DNA from 3 places in the Streptomyces sp. NPDC042364 genome. Region 2 is predicted to be linked to each of the others. Evidence: riboswitches for the same ligand, from Rfam matches in the RefSeq annotation. Region 2 holds a riboswitch; each other region holds the start of a gene.

Region 1 (4,304 bases), on a different contig from region 2:
CCCTTGCGGTCGTAGGTCACCGGCCGCCCCTCGACCGTCAACTCACCCGAACGCGGCCGGAGTCCACCGCTGAGCAGCCGCATCAGCGTCGTCTTGCCGCTGCCGTTGCGGCCCAGCAGGGCGAGCGCGCGCCCCTCGCGCACCTCGAAGTCGAGCTCACTGAGCACGGCCGGGCCGTCCTCGTACGCGAACGACGCGCCCCGCAGGGCGACGAGCACGGGCTCGCTCATGTCAGCGGCCTTTCCAGGACGAAGGTGAGAGCGGCCACGGCCGCGAGGAGGACGACGCTGACGGAGGTGAAGCGGACGGAGACCCGAGCCTCGGGCACCAGGACGCGCAGGGTGCCGTCGTAGCCCCGCCCGGCCAGGCCCGTCTGGAGCCGCGCCGCCCGGTCGAAGGCCCGTACGAACGCGGTCGCGCCGAGCCCGGCCAGGGACCGCCAGGTGGCGGCGCGGGTGGTGTGCCCGAGCCGGGCCGCCTGCGCGTCGCGGATCCGGCGTACGGAGTCCAGGAGCAGGAAGCTCATGCGGTACGTCACCAGGGCGACGTCCACCACCGGTGCGGGCACCCCGGCCCGCACCAGCCGCGGCAGCAGGTCCGACATGGGGGTGGTGAAGGCGAACAGCAGGACGCCCAGGGAGGCGGCGGAGGTCCGCAGCAGCAGCTCCGCCGCACGGACCGGACCGCCCGCGGCCAGGGTCACGAACCCGTCGGGCCCGCCGACCTGGACGAGCAGCGGCAGCGCCCCGGTCACACAGAACCCCAGCGGCACCCGGTAGGCGCGCCACAGCCGGCGACGCGGCACACCGGCCGGTCCGAGCAGCACGACGAGCGCGGTCAGCAGGACGAGGGCCGCGCCGGGCCAGGGCGGCAGCGAGATCGCGAGCACGGTGAGGCCGAGCCCGAGCACGGCCTTGTCCACGGGATGGCGGCGGCGCCAGCGACTGCTGTGCGCCGCCTCGTCGATCGGTAGCACGTGGCGTCAGACCTCTTCGGAGCCGGACCCGGCCGGCGTCCTCGCGGTCTCCTGCTGTGCCAGTGCCCGCGCCTCGCCCTGGCGGCGGCCCCGGTGCAGGCCGAAGTAGTAGGCGAGGACGCCCGCGCCGAGGGCGGCCTGGAGGGAGAACAGCGCGGACTCGATCTCACCGGAGGGCGGCTCGTACAGGGGCGAGAACCACGGCTTGTAGTCCGGCTCGATCTCGGTGATCGCGCTCTCGGCCTCCCCGTCCGCCCCCGTGAAGGGCTCCTTCTTGTGGTCGCCGAGGCCGAGAGCCAGCGGCAGCACCGCGAGCGCGGCCACCACGAGCAGCAGCAGGACGTTGATCTTCGTGTTCCGGCTCATCGCGCCACCGCCTCGCTCTTCGTCTCCCGCTTGCCCGCCACGAGCACCCCGAGCCGGGTCAGCTCGCCCTTGCTCGACTGCACCAGAAGCCGCATCACCAGCACCGTGAGCAGGCCCTCGCTCACCGCGAGGGGGAGCTGGGTGATGGCGAAGATGGAACCGAACTTGCCGAGCGCGCCCAGGAACCCGCTGCTCGGGTCGGGGAACGCGAGCGCGAGCTGGACACTGGTGACGCAGTAGGTGGACAGGTCGGCGAAGAACGCGCCGAAGAACACCGCGACCATCAACGGCACGTCGTAGTGCCGCAGCAGCTTGTAGACGGCGTATCCGGCCCAGGGGCCGACGATCGCCATGGAGAAGACGTTGGCGCCGAGTGTGGTCAGTCCGCCGTGGGCGAGCAGCAGGGCCTGGAAGAGCAGGGTGATGGTGCCCAGCACCGCCATGATCGGCGGCCGGAACAGGATGGCACCGAGTCCGGTGCCGGTGGGGTGGGAGCAACTCCCGGTGACGGACGGCAGCTTCAGCGCCGACAGGACGAAGGTGAAAGCCCCCGAGGCACCGAGCAGCAGCGTGCTCTCAGGGTGTTCCCTGACCTCACGGGTGAGTGACCGTACTCCGTGGACGACGAACGGCGCGGACGCGACACCCCAGGCGATCGCGTGCGCCGGGGGAAGGAAACCCTCGGCTATGTGCATGGCTCAGCAGACCCTCTCCAGCACCTCGTGGATGGTTGACGTGCCTTGGCCGGTCTCCTGGCTGACGGGTACCACCGCCCGTGCTCCGCCTTCCCGGGTCACAAGGACCCAGTGGCTGTCCGCGAGGACTGGAGCCGGACTTCCCGATCACAGTGGCGAGGGCCGCACCGGCATCACACCGGATTTCCCGTTCACCAAGGCGTGGTGACAGTAGTGCCCCCACAAGGCCGCTGACAAGCGCAGACGGGGGCGTGAAGGCGGTGGTGAACAGCACACACCCCGGCGCACGCCTCAGCTGTCCCACGCGCCGCACCGCGCGGGGAGGACCCAACGGCCTTGCCCGGTGCGGCGGATTTGCCGGTAGGACGGACGTCCCGGCACCGCGGGCCGCCCTTGGCCCGGACGTCGGCCCTGCGCTTGAATGCAGGCTTCACACCTTCGGTACAAGGGAGTCAGCTGTGCACCGCCCGACCCTGGCACGCAGCACGCGCCGTCTCGGCGTCCTCACCGCGACCGCGCTCGCGTTCGCCGTCGTCACCGCGGCACCGGCCGCGGCGCACACGGAGGTCGAGGCGGAGGGCGCCCGCGCCCTCGACCAGAACGTCGAGCTGACCTTCTCCGCCGAGTCGGAGTCCGCCTCCGCCGGCATCACCAAGCTGGAGGTCATCCTGCCGAAGGGCATCGCCCCCGCCGACGTCGGCTACGAAGAGGGCCCCAAGGGCTGGAAGTTCGCCGCCACCGAACGGGGCTACACCGTCTCGGGACCGAAGCTCGCGGTGGGGGAGGACGCCGAGTACGTCGTCTCCGTACGGCAGTTGCCCGACGCGAAGTCGCTGGTGTTCAAGACGCTGCAGTTCTACAGCGACGGCAAGGTGGACCGCTGGATCGAACTGGACGACTCCGGCGGCGACGGGCACGGCCACGGTCACCCCGCGCCCCGGCTGGACCTGGAGCCCGCCGCTCCCGGCGCGGAACTCGTCAGTCCCACCCCCAGCCCTTCGGAGGAGCCCTCGCCGGCGACCGCCTCGCCGGAGCCCGACCTCGAGGCCGCGGAAGCAACGGCGAAGCCCGCGGCGGACAGCACCGACGGCGACGACGGCGTCCCCCTGGCCGTGCCCCTCGGTATCGGCGCGGCCGTCCTCGCCCTCGGCGGTGGCCTGTGGTGGTGGCGCGGCCGCCGCGGCGGAGCCGCCTGACCCGTACGGACCGGACGGATGACGACGGACCGGACGGATGACGGTCTCACGGATGAAGCTCTCCTGGACGAAGGTCTGACGGATGATCTTTGAGGGATGAAGCTCGGCCGGATGGAGGTCTGACGGATGACGATCTGGTCGACGGGGGCGGCCGGGCTCGCCGTCGGCATGCTGATCGCGGCGGTGACCGCGCCCGTGGGGGTCTCGGGCGCGGTCTTCCTGCTGCCCGTCCAACTGAGCGTGCTGGGTGTGCCGAGCCCGGCCGTCACCCCGACGAACCTGCTGTTCAACGTGGTGTCCGGGCCCGGCGCCCTGTTGCGTCACCACCGCGCGGGCGCCCTGGACGGCCCTCTGACCCGCGGGCTGCTGGCGGGCACCCTGCCCGGCGTCGTCATCGGTGCCGTGGTCCGGGTCCTCGCGGTCCCCGGCGCGACCGTCTTCCGTCTCCTGGTTGCCGCCCTGCTGATGCCGCTCGGCGCGTGGCTCGTGCTGCGCACCCTGCGGCCCGCCCGCCGTGTCCAGGCGCCGGAGCCCTCGCCCCGTGCGGTCACCGGCCTGGCGCTGGTGGTCGGCGTCGTGGGCGGGATCTACGGGATCGGCGGCGGCTCCCTCCTCGGCCCGATCCTGGTGGGGCGGGGCATGCCCGTCGCCAGGGTGGCGCCGGCCGCGCTCGCCTCGACCTTCGTCACCTCCGTGGCCGGTGCCGCGGCCTTCACCCTGCTCTCCCTCACCGGCTCCGGCGACATCGCCCCCGTCTGGTCCCTCGGCCTGGCCTGCGGCCTCGGCGGTCTGCTGGGCGGCTACCTGGGCGCACTCCTGCAACCACGGCTCCCCGAGACGGCCTTGCGGCTGCTGCTGGGCACCCTGGCCACGGCGGTGGGTGTCCTGTACGCCGTACAGACGGTGCGTTGAACGCCTGCGGCCTTCCGCCGCGGGACCCTGCCGCGACCCGACCGACCCGGGCGCACATAGTGACAGGACTCCTTAGCAGACGAGCCGCCGATAACGGATGAGGGTGCAGGCGATGCTCGCGAACGCGAGGAAGTGCTCGGCCTTGCGCTCACAGCGGCG
Region 2 (4,304 bases):
TACGAGGGCGACCGCCCGCCGGGTGACCGGAATCAATCCCACGGCTCCCTGCCCCGGGGGAGGGACTTCACGCACAAGTGACACGGATCACACGCGGAGGTCGGTGCTCCGTTTCAGTTCGAGGAAACCGGGGAAGGGGCGGGGCCGATCCGCCGGAACAGCCCTCCGTCGACACAAGCGGAACCCCGGCAGCCCGATCGCTACACTCTCCGGCCCGCCTCAGTTCATCTTCCGTTCACCCAGGCTGCTTACGGTCCACGTGCCACTGACGTCCGAAAGAAGCCCGGGTAAATGGAAAACTTCTCGCTGATCCTCGCGATCGTGGTCATCACCGCGCTCGCGTTCGATTTTACGAACGGTTTCCACGACACCGCCAACGCGATGGCCACCACCATCTCGACCGGCGCCATGAAGCCCAAGGTCGCGGTGGCCATGTCCGCCGTGCTCAACCTTGTCGGCGCGTTCCTTTCCATCGAGGTCGCCAACACCATCTCCAAGGGGCTCGTCGACGAGTCCGGCATCCAGCCAGAGGTCATATTCGCGGCGCTCGTGGGCGCCATCCTCTGGAACCTGCTGACCTGGCTCGTGGGGCTTCCCTCCAGCTCGTCGCACGCCCTGATGGGCGGCCTGATCGGTGCCACGATCGCCTCGGTCGGCACGGGCGCGGTCCACGGTGACGTGCTCGTCACCAAGGTGCTGATCCCCGCCGTCGCGGCTCCGCTGGTCGCCGGCATCGCGGCGATGTTCGCGACGCGGCTGACGTACAAGCTCGGGCGGCACACGAGCGACAAGGCCGCCGGCAAGGGCTACCGCGCCGGTCAGATCGCCTCCGCCGGTCTGGTCTCGCTGGCCCACGGCACGAACGACGCCCAGAAGACGATGGGCATCATCACCCTGGCCCTGGTCGCCGGCGGCGCTCTCGCGCCGGACTCCGACCCGCCGGTCTGGGTCATCGTCTCCGCCGGTCTGGCCATCGCTCTCGGCACCTACCTGGGCGGCTGGCGCATCATCCGCACCATGGGCAAGGGCCTGACCGACCTCCAGCCGCAGCAGGGCTTCGCCGCCCAGACCAGCGCGGCGACGGTCATCCTGGCCTCCTCCCACCTCGGCTTCTCCCTCTCCACCACGCACTCGGTCTCCGGTGCGGTCATGGGTGCGGGCCTGGGCCGCAAGGGCGGTGTGGTCCGCTGGTCCACCGCGACCCGGATGTTCGTGGCCTGGGGCCTGACCCTGCCGGCCGCGGCGCTCGTCGCCGCGCTCGCCGAGTGGGTGACGTCCCACGGCACGTGGGGCACGGCCGTCGTCGCGGTCTTCCTCGTCGCCTCCAGCGCCGCGATCTGGGTGATCTCGCGCCGTGAGGTGGTCGACCACACCAACGTGAACGACACCGAGGAGCCCCCCGGTGTGGTGACCACGGCCATCGCCGCGGTGACCCCGCCGCCGGTCGGCGCCGTGACCGAGGACCTCGCGGCGACGATCCCGGCCCCCGCGGCCGCGACGGCCACCGCCGAGACCCCGACCGGTCCCTCCGCCCCCACTCCGGCCGTCTGAGCCCCGCGCCCCCTAGGAAGACACCACCATGCACATCGACTGGGCAGCACTCGGCTCCGTCTTCGGAGTCAGCCTCGTGGTCACCGTGGCCCTCGTCGGCCTGTTCACCCTGGGGATCGTCGGCCTCTCGAAGCGGGAGACGGCGACGGCCTCCGGCGGCTCGGCCGCACTCGCCACGACGGCGGCGTACGCCTGCTTCGCGGCGTGCGCGGCGGCGGTGGGCTACGGGATCTACCTGATCATGGCCTGAGGTCACGGACCTCCGTCCCGCCTCCCCCAGGACACCACGGCGAACCCCCTGTGCCGGCCACCTCGGCACAGGGGGTTCGCCGTCTCGTTCACCGCGTCCGCTGACCGGGGTTCAGACCCCACCACAGGCCCGCCCCCGTGGCGGCGAGGACGGTCACCACCATCCGGACGACGGCTCGTGCCTCCGCCTCCGGCACCAACAGCGAGGCGAGCGCGCCGGCTCCGACGGCGAGCACCCCGGCGACCGTGCTGAAGCGCACCGGCGGGGCGGCGGGAAAGAGTACGGAAAGCGTCGATTCGGACGGCTGACGCCGTTTCAGCGGTGTGGGGCTCAGCACACCGCTGCGCCGCAGGTCAGCGGCGAGTTGACGGGTCTTCCGGGGGCGTGGTGGACTGCCGGGGCCATCTACGACGGCAGGAGAGGAAGCCGGTGCGAGTCCGGCGCGGTCCCGCCACTGTCACCGGGGAAGAACCTTCCCCGGGAGCCAGGAACTCTCGTCGTCGGTCTCGTCGAACCAGGGCGTGGACACCCTGAGTGAGGACATATCGCCATGCGCGGCTGCCATGTGGGATCCAGCATCCGGTCCTTGCCCGACCCCGCGATCGGCTGAACGCGTGCGTGCCGATCGCGTCTTCGCGTACGGCGCCACCGCCGGACTCCTCGGTGACCTGCTGCTCGGCGATCCCCGCCGGGGGCACCCCGTCGCCGTGTTCGGACGGGCCGCGGGCGCCGTGGAGCGGGTGTTGTGGCGGGACCACCGGGGGTGGGGCGCGCTGCACACCGTGGTGTGCGCCGGCGGCGCCGTGGCGCTGGGGGCGGTGGCCGCGGCGGCGGCTCGGCCGTCCCGTGCGGCGTCCGTCGCGCTGACCGGCGCGGCCACCTGGGCCGTCGTCGGGGGGACCTCCCTGGTGTGCGAGGCCCGTGCCGTCGGGCGGGCGCTGGAGGACGGGGACGTCGAGGCCGCGCGGGCCCGGCTGCCGCATCTGTGCGGACGGGACCCCCAGGCGCTGGACGCGGACGGGATCGCCCGGGCCGTGGTCGAGTCCGTCGCCGAGAACACCTCGGACGCCGTGGTCGGGGCGTTGGTGTGGGGGGCGGTGGGGGGTGTGCCCGGACTCGTCGGGTTCCGGGCCGTCAACACACTGGACGCCATGGTCGGGCACAGGTCGCCGCGTCATCGGCGGTACGGGTGGGCGTCGGCCCGGCTCGACGACGTGGCGGGGTGGCCGGGGGCCCGGCTCACCGCCCTGCTGGCCGCGGCGGCCGGCGGGGACGCCCGGGGGGCCGTACGGGCCTGGCGGGCGGACGCGCGGAAGCATCCGAGCCCCAACGCCGGTCCCGTGGAGGCGTCGTTCGCCGGGGCGCTCGGCGTCCGGCTGGGAGGCACGTTGTCGTACGGGGGGCGGGTCGAGCACCGGCCCGTGCTGAACACGGAGGGGCGGGCCGTCGCCGTGGGGGACATCGAGCGGGCCGTCCGGCTGTCGCGGCGCGTGAGCTGGCTCGCGCTCGGCGTCAGCGCGGGCGCGTCGCTGCTGCGGGGCCGCATCACGCGGCGCCCGGCGCCGGGGGGCGCCAACGGCCGCCGCGGACGGGCGAAGGGGGCGTCGTCATGACGGGCGGGGGGCTGCTGGTCGCCGGTACCACCTCCGACGCCGGCAAGAGCGTCGTCACCGCCGGGATCTGCCGGTGGCTGGTGCGACAGGGCGTCAAGGTCGCGCCGTTCAAGGCGCAGAACATGTCCCTCAACTCGTTCGTGACGAGGGAGGGCGCCGAGATCGGGCGGGCCCAGGCCATGCAGGCGCAGGCCTGCCGGGTGGAGCCGACGGCCCTGATGAATCCGGTGCTGCTCAAGCCCGGCGGGGAGCAGAGCAGCCAGGTCGTGCTGCTCGGCAAGCCCGTCGGGGAGTTGAGCGCGCGGGGCTACCACGGGGGGCGGCAGCAGCGGCTGCTGGGCACCGTGCTCGACTGTCTTGCCGAGTTGCGGGGCACGTATGACGCGGTGATCTGTGAAGGGGCCGGGAGTCCCGCCGAGATCAATCTCCGGCGGACCGACATCGTCAACATGGGGATCGCCCGCAACGCCGGGCTCCCCGTGCTCGTCGTCGGCGACATCGACCGCGGCGGGGTGTTCGCCTCGTTCTTCGGGACGGTGGCGCTGCTCTCGCCCGAGGACCAGGCGCTCGTCGCCGGGTTCCTCGTCAACAAGTTCCGCGGGGACGTCTCCCTGCTGGAGCCGGGGCTCGACATGCTGCACGGGCTGACGGGGCGCCGGACGTACGGGGTGCTGCCGTTCCGGCACGGGCTCGGCATCGACGAGGAGGACGGCCTCAGGGTGTCCCTGAGGGGGACGGTCCGCGAGTCGAACGTGTCGCCGCCCGTCGGGGAGGACGTGCTGCGGGTCGCCGTCTGCGCGATCCCGCTGATGTCCAACTTCACCGACGTCGACGCGCTCGCCGCCGAACCCGGCGTCGTGGTGCGGTTCGTGGACCGGCCCGAGGAACTG
Region 3 (4,304 bases), 680 kb from region 2:
AGCGGGCCCAGGGGGCGTCCGTGCGGTGCGTCGCCACGACATACCCCGCCACGGCTATGAGGAGGCCCAGAAGGAGGGGGTTGGTGGTGCGGGACGCGGCGGTGCCGAGCCCCAGGGCCCAGAGCCACCAGGCGAGGGGGTGCACGGAACGCCCCCGGTGCCCGCGCCGCACGGGGCGCCGGCGGTACGACAGCCCATGGCTACCCACGGCGGCGTCGCCCGGCCTGCCACGCCGCCGCCGCGCCGAGCACCGCGACGGCGCCCGCGCCCACGAACAGGCCGACGGACGGGCCCTTCTCGTCGGACGTGCCGGTGCCGCCGGAAGCGGCTGAGGCGTCGGGGCCGGTGGTCCTCGGAGCCGAGCCGGACGTGTCGGCCGCCCCGTCACCCGCGACGACCTCCCCGCAGCCCTTCCGGGGGTAACCGGCGATCGAGCAGAGCAGCGCGTTCGTGTCGTAGCGGAGCGGCTTCGCCACGGCCGCGAGCGCGTCGGCGCTGGTCGCGTCCGACGGCACGCGCGCACACGCGGTACGCGCCGACGGGGGCGTCTCACCCGCCGGGGCGTCCGCGGCCGTGCCGAAGTCGATGACGAGCGCGATCCGCTTCTGTCCGTCGCGGGCGGCCGTACCCGAGCAGATGGCGTCGAAGCCGGCGGCCCCGCGCGGCTTCGCGGCGTCGTCCGAGTCCTCGCTGACGGCGAACCGGAAACCCTGCACGTCCCCGTCCGAGGGCCGGGCGGTCGACGGCCCCTGCATGGCGTACACCCAGCCGGAGCCGTCCGACGTCCGGTCCCAGAAGGACCAGTACCGATAGGCGGCGGCATGGGCCTGCCCGCCCAGCCCCACCAGCACGAACAGCAGCACCACGGCCGACGACAACACGGCCGTGACGCGCCGGGCCACGACGCGCGCCCCCGTGAGTCGCGTCACCGACGGCGACGTGACCGGCGACGTGACCGGCGGCGGCGTCACCGACGGCGACGTGACCGGCGGCGTGACCGGCGGCGGCGTGACCGAAGCGCGCCCGGGCAACGACCGCCCGGCGGAGCTTCGCGGCCGTGACCGGCTCACGGCCGCCGCCGCTTCCTGGTGAGCCCCGTCAGCGCCGCGCCGACGATCGCGGCGAGCCCGAGTCCGGCACCCAGCACCACTCCGGTCGCGACCCCGCCGCTGTTCTCGTCCCCGTCGGCGGTGTCGTCGCCCGGCACGCCCGTGTGGTCGGCCACGTCCCGGGCCGGCCCGGTCTCCGTCAGCTGTGCCACCAGGTCCGCGCCGCCGAAGTCGCGCGGATCGGTGCCGGTGGCGTGCGCGGCGAGGATGAGCTGGGAGTACGCGGCGGGGCCGGACTTCGCCGCCCACGGGCCGTGGTTCTTCGCCAGCCAGGCCAGCGGCTTCCCGGCGGCCTTCGTCTCCCCGGCGGCGGCCAGCGCCACGACCGCGTCGGCGGTGTTGCCGAGGTCGGGCTGGTCCTCGGCGCCCGCGAGGGCGGACTTCAGATAGCCGTCGGAGGTCAGGGCCCCGGCGAGGTACACGGCACCGTTGTGGGCCGCGTCCTCGGGCGAGGTGCCGCCTGCGCACTCACCCGAGGCACCGGCGTTCGCGCCGCCGCCCTCCCCCGCCTTCCCGGCGTCGACCACGAACCCCTCGCCCAGGCTGCCCAGCACCGCGGCGGCCGTGGCGTCGGCGTTGGCGGCGAGCCCGCCCTTCTTGTCGGGCTGGTAGGCGAAGGCGCCGCTGCCCTCGGTGCCGACGGCGCACGGGAGGGCGAGGGCGCGCAGGGCGTCGTAGGGGGAACGGCCGGCCTTCTTCTGGCCGTCGGGCTTCTCGCCCACGGCGGCCAGCGCGCCGATGACGACGGACGTGGAGTTCGCGTCGCTGGGCCCGCCGGCGGTGAAGCCCCAGCCGCCGTCGTCGTTCTGGTTGTCCTTCAGCCAGCCGACGGCCCGCCCGGCCTCGGCGTCGTGCCCGCCGACCGCGGCGAGCGCCTGCACCGCGGCCGCCGTGCTGTTGGTGTCGACGGCGGTCTTGGCGTCGCACTTCGCCGTGGGGTCGGGCCGGTACGCCGCGAACGCCCCGCTCGCGCACTGCTGGCCGAGCAGCCACTCCACGGCCCCGGCGCCGGGCCTCTCGCCCACGGCGTCCAGCGCGACCAGCGTGAGTGACTGCCGCCATACGCCGTCGTACCTGGGGTCCGTCGACCCGTACAGGCCGGTGGGTATCGCCTGCGACGGCGACGCGGACGGCGCGGCGGGGGCGGTGTCGTCGGCGAGGGCGGCCGGTGCGAAACCGGTACCGAGTCCGGTGCCGACCCCGGCTGTGGCGGCCAGTACGGCGACGACCGCGGCGCTGCGGCGGACATTCATGATCGGCGGTGCCTCTCCCTGACGGGAGCCGGGCGGCACGGCGCGACGCCGGGCGGCTCGGCTCCGTATTCCTCGACGGTGCCGTACACCGGCGGACGCCGGTGACGCGAGCCGGTCACAGTTCCGCACAGGGCAGTCCGACTCGCCGATCGCGCGGACGGCATCGGCTCACGGTTGCGGGTCAGCGCCGGATTTGCACCGGCTTCCCCCTGTACGGGCGTGACGACCCGGCCACTCTACCTGTCGGTAGCCAACAGCCCGAGGCCACCTGTGCCGGAGGGGGCTCCCGCTGAGCCCTCCGGCGGGCGCAGCCCGGTCTCACACCGCCACGTACGTCACCGGGTCGCTCCCCGCCACCGCCTCCGCCCGGCCCTGCTTCACCAGGCGGCGCAGGTGGGCCTCCGCCTCGGCGACGGCGATGTTCCTCGATCCGTAGGGGATCTCGGACCACGGGCGGTTCCACTCCATGCGTTCGGCGAGCTGCCACGGCGTGAGCGGGGTGGTGAGGAGGGAGCGCAGGTCGGTGAGGCGGGACTCGTGGTGCGTGAGCAGCTCCCGGACGCGGGCCGAGGCGTCGGTGAAGGTGTACTGGTGGGCCGGGAGGACCTCGGCCGGGGTCAGGCGGGCGACGCGTTCGAGGGAGTCGAGGTAGTCGCCGAGGGGGTCGGTGACGGTGGTGTCGTCGGGGTCCTCGTACAGGCCGATGTGCGGGCTGATCTCGGGGAGGAGGTGGTCCCCGGAGAACAGCCGTCCCCGGCCCGGGAGTTCGGCGGGGTGGTCCTCCTCCAGGTGCAGGCAGACATGGCCGGGGGTGTGGCCGGGCGTCCAGATCGCGCGGAGGCGGCGGCCCGGCAGGTCGAGGAGCTCGCCGGGGACGATCTCGCGGTCGGGGAGCGCGGGGGAGAGGCCGGGCAGGGTACGGGGGCCGCGCGGGGCGCGCAGCGGGGCCACGTGCTCCTCGGGCGCGCCGGCCGCCGTCAGCTTGGCCGCCATGTACGTGAACCAGCGCTCCGGCCGGGTCTCCCGCGTCCGCCGTACCACCGAGGCGTCCGCCGCGTGCATGGCCAGCCAGGCGCCGGACGCCTCCCGCACCTTGCCCGACAGGCCGTGGTGGTCCGGGTGGTGGTGCGTGATCACCACGCCGGTGATCTCCCCGACCGACGTACCGCAGGCGACGAGGCCCTCGCACAGCGTGTCCCAGGAGGCCGGGTCGTCCCAGCCGGTGTCGACGAGCACAGGGCCGCGGTCGGTGTCGACGACGTACACGAGCGTGTGGCCGAGGGGGTTGTCCGGGATGGGCACCTGGAGGGACCGGACGCCGCCGCCGTGGTCGTACACCTGCGCCATGGGCTCCCCAATCGCCGCCTTCCCGCAACTATAACTAGAACAGGTTTCGATGGGAGGCCGAGTCAACCGTCGTCGCCCCGTGGACTCCTTCCATCGGAGCTGGTATCAGTTCCGTATCTGATGCACCGTCAGAGATCGGCTCAGGGGAGGCAGTCGGCCATGACCGAGCTCGTGGAACACGGACAGCTTTTCATCGGCGGGGAGTTGACGGATCCCCTGGGCACGGACGTCATCGAGGTGGTCTCGCCGCACTCGGAGGAGGTCATCGGCCGCGTACCGCACGCCTCACGCGCGGACGTCGACCGGGCCGTGGCCGCCGCGCGGAAGGCGTTCGACGAAGGACCGTGGCCCCGGACGACCCTCGGCGAACGCATCGAGGTCGTCGCCCGCATCAAGGACGCCTTCGCCGTGCGCCACGAGGAGTTCGCCCGCCTCATCAGCGCCCAGAACGGCACCCCGTTCACGTCCAGCGTCATGGTGCAGGCCCTCGCCTCGATGATGGTGTGGGACGCGGCGATCACCACGGCACGGAACTTCACCTACGAGGAGCACCGCGACGGCGTGCTCGGGAAGATCCTCGTGCGGCGCGAACCGG

What was found. A riboswitch is a leader RNA that binds a small molecule or an ion and turns the genes downstream of it on or off. The one in region 2 is predicted to bind cobalamin.
Region 1: linked by a shared signal. The riboswitch ahead of AC067N_RS35765 (energy-coupling factor ABC transporter permease) and the one ahead of AC067N_RS02980 (cobalamin biosynthesis protein) in region 2 are both predicted to bind cobalamin.
Region 3: linked by a shared signal. The riboswitch ahead of AC067N_RS00070 (prenyltransferase/squalene oxidase repeat-containing protein) and the one ahead of AC067N_RS02980 (cobalamin biosynthesis protein) in region 2 are both predicted to bind cobalamin.

What each region holds. Positions count from the first base shown of each region.
Region 1 is NZ_JBWKAJ010000029.1:60,694-64,997, reverse strand. It holds gene AC067N_RS35780 (energy-coupling factor ABC transporter ATP-binding protein) at 1-230, opposite strand, end outside; gene cbiQ (cobalt ECF transporter T component CbiQ) at 227-976, opposite strand; gene AC067N_RS35770 (energy-coupling factor ABC transporter substrate-binding protein) at 983-1,342, opposite strand; gene AC067N_RS35765 (energy-coupling factor ABC transporter permease) at 1,339-2,037, opposite strand; cobalamin riboswitch at 2,068-2,251, opposite strand; gene AC067N_RS35760 (DUF1775 domain-containing protein) at 2,496-3,233, shown strand; gene AC067N_RS35755 (TSUP family transporter) at 3,360-4,145, shown strand; partial or broken gene AC067N_RS35750 (IS5 family transposase) at 4,218-4,304, opposite strand, start outside.
Region 2 is NZ_JBWKAJ010000001.1:691,524-695,827, reverse strand. It holds gene AC067N_RS02995 (inorganic phosphate transporter) at 292-1,551, shown strand; gene AC067N_RS02990 (hypothetical protein) at 1,580-1,801, shown strand; gene AC067N_RS02985 (hypothetical protein) at 1,890-2,036, opposite strand; cobalamin riboswitch at 2,172-2,316, shown strand; gene AC067N_RS02980 (cobalamin biosynthesis protein) at 2,416-3,414, shown strand; gene AC067N_RS02975 (cobyric acid synthase) at 3,411-4,304, shown strand, end outside.
Region 3 is NZ_JBWKAJ010000001.1:10,675-14,978, forward strand. It holds gene AC067N_RS00055 (energy-coupling factor transporter transmembrane component T) at 1-193, opposite strand, end outside; gene AC067N_RS00060 (SCO2322 family protein) at 201-929, opposite strand; gene AC067N_RS00065 (hypothetical protein) at 916-1,092, shown strand; gene AC067N_RS00070 (prenyltransferase/squalene oxidase repeat-containing protein) at 1,067-2,362, opposite strand; cobalamin riboswitch at 2,477-2,616, opposite strand; gene AC067N_RS00075 (MBL fold metallo-hydrolase) at 2,681-3,709, opposite strand; gene AC067N_RS00080 (aldehyde dehydrogenase) at 3,869-4,304, shown strand, end outside.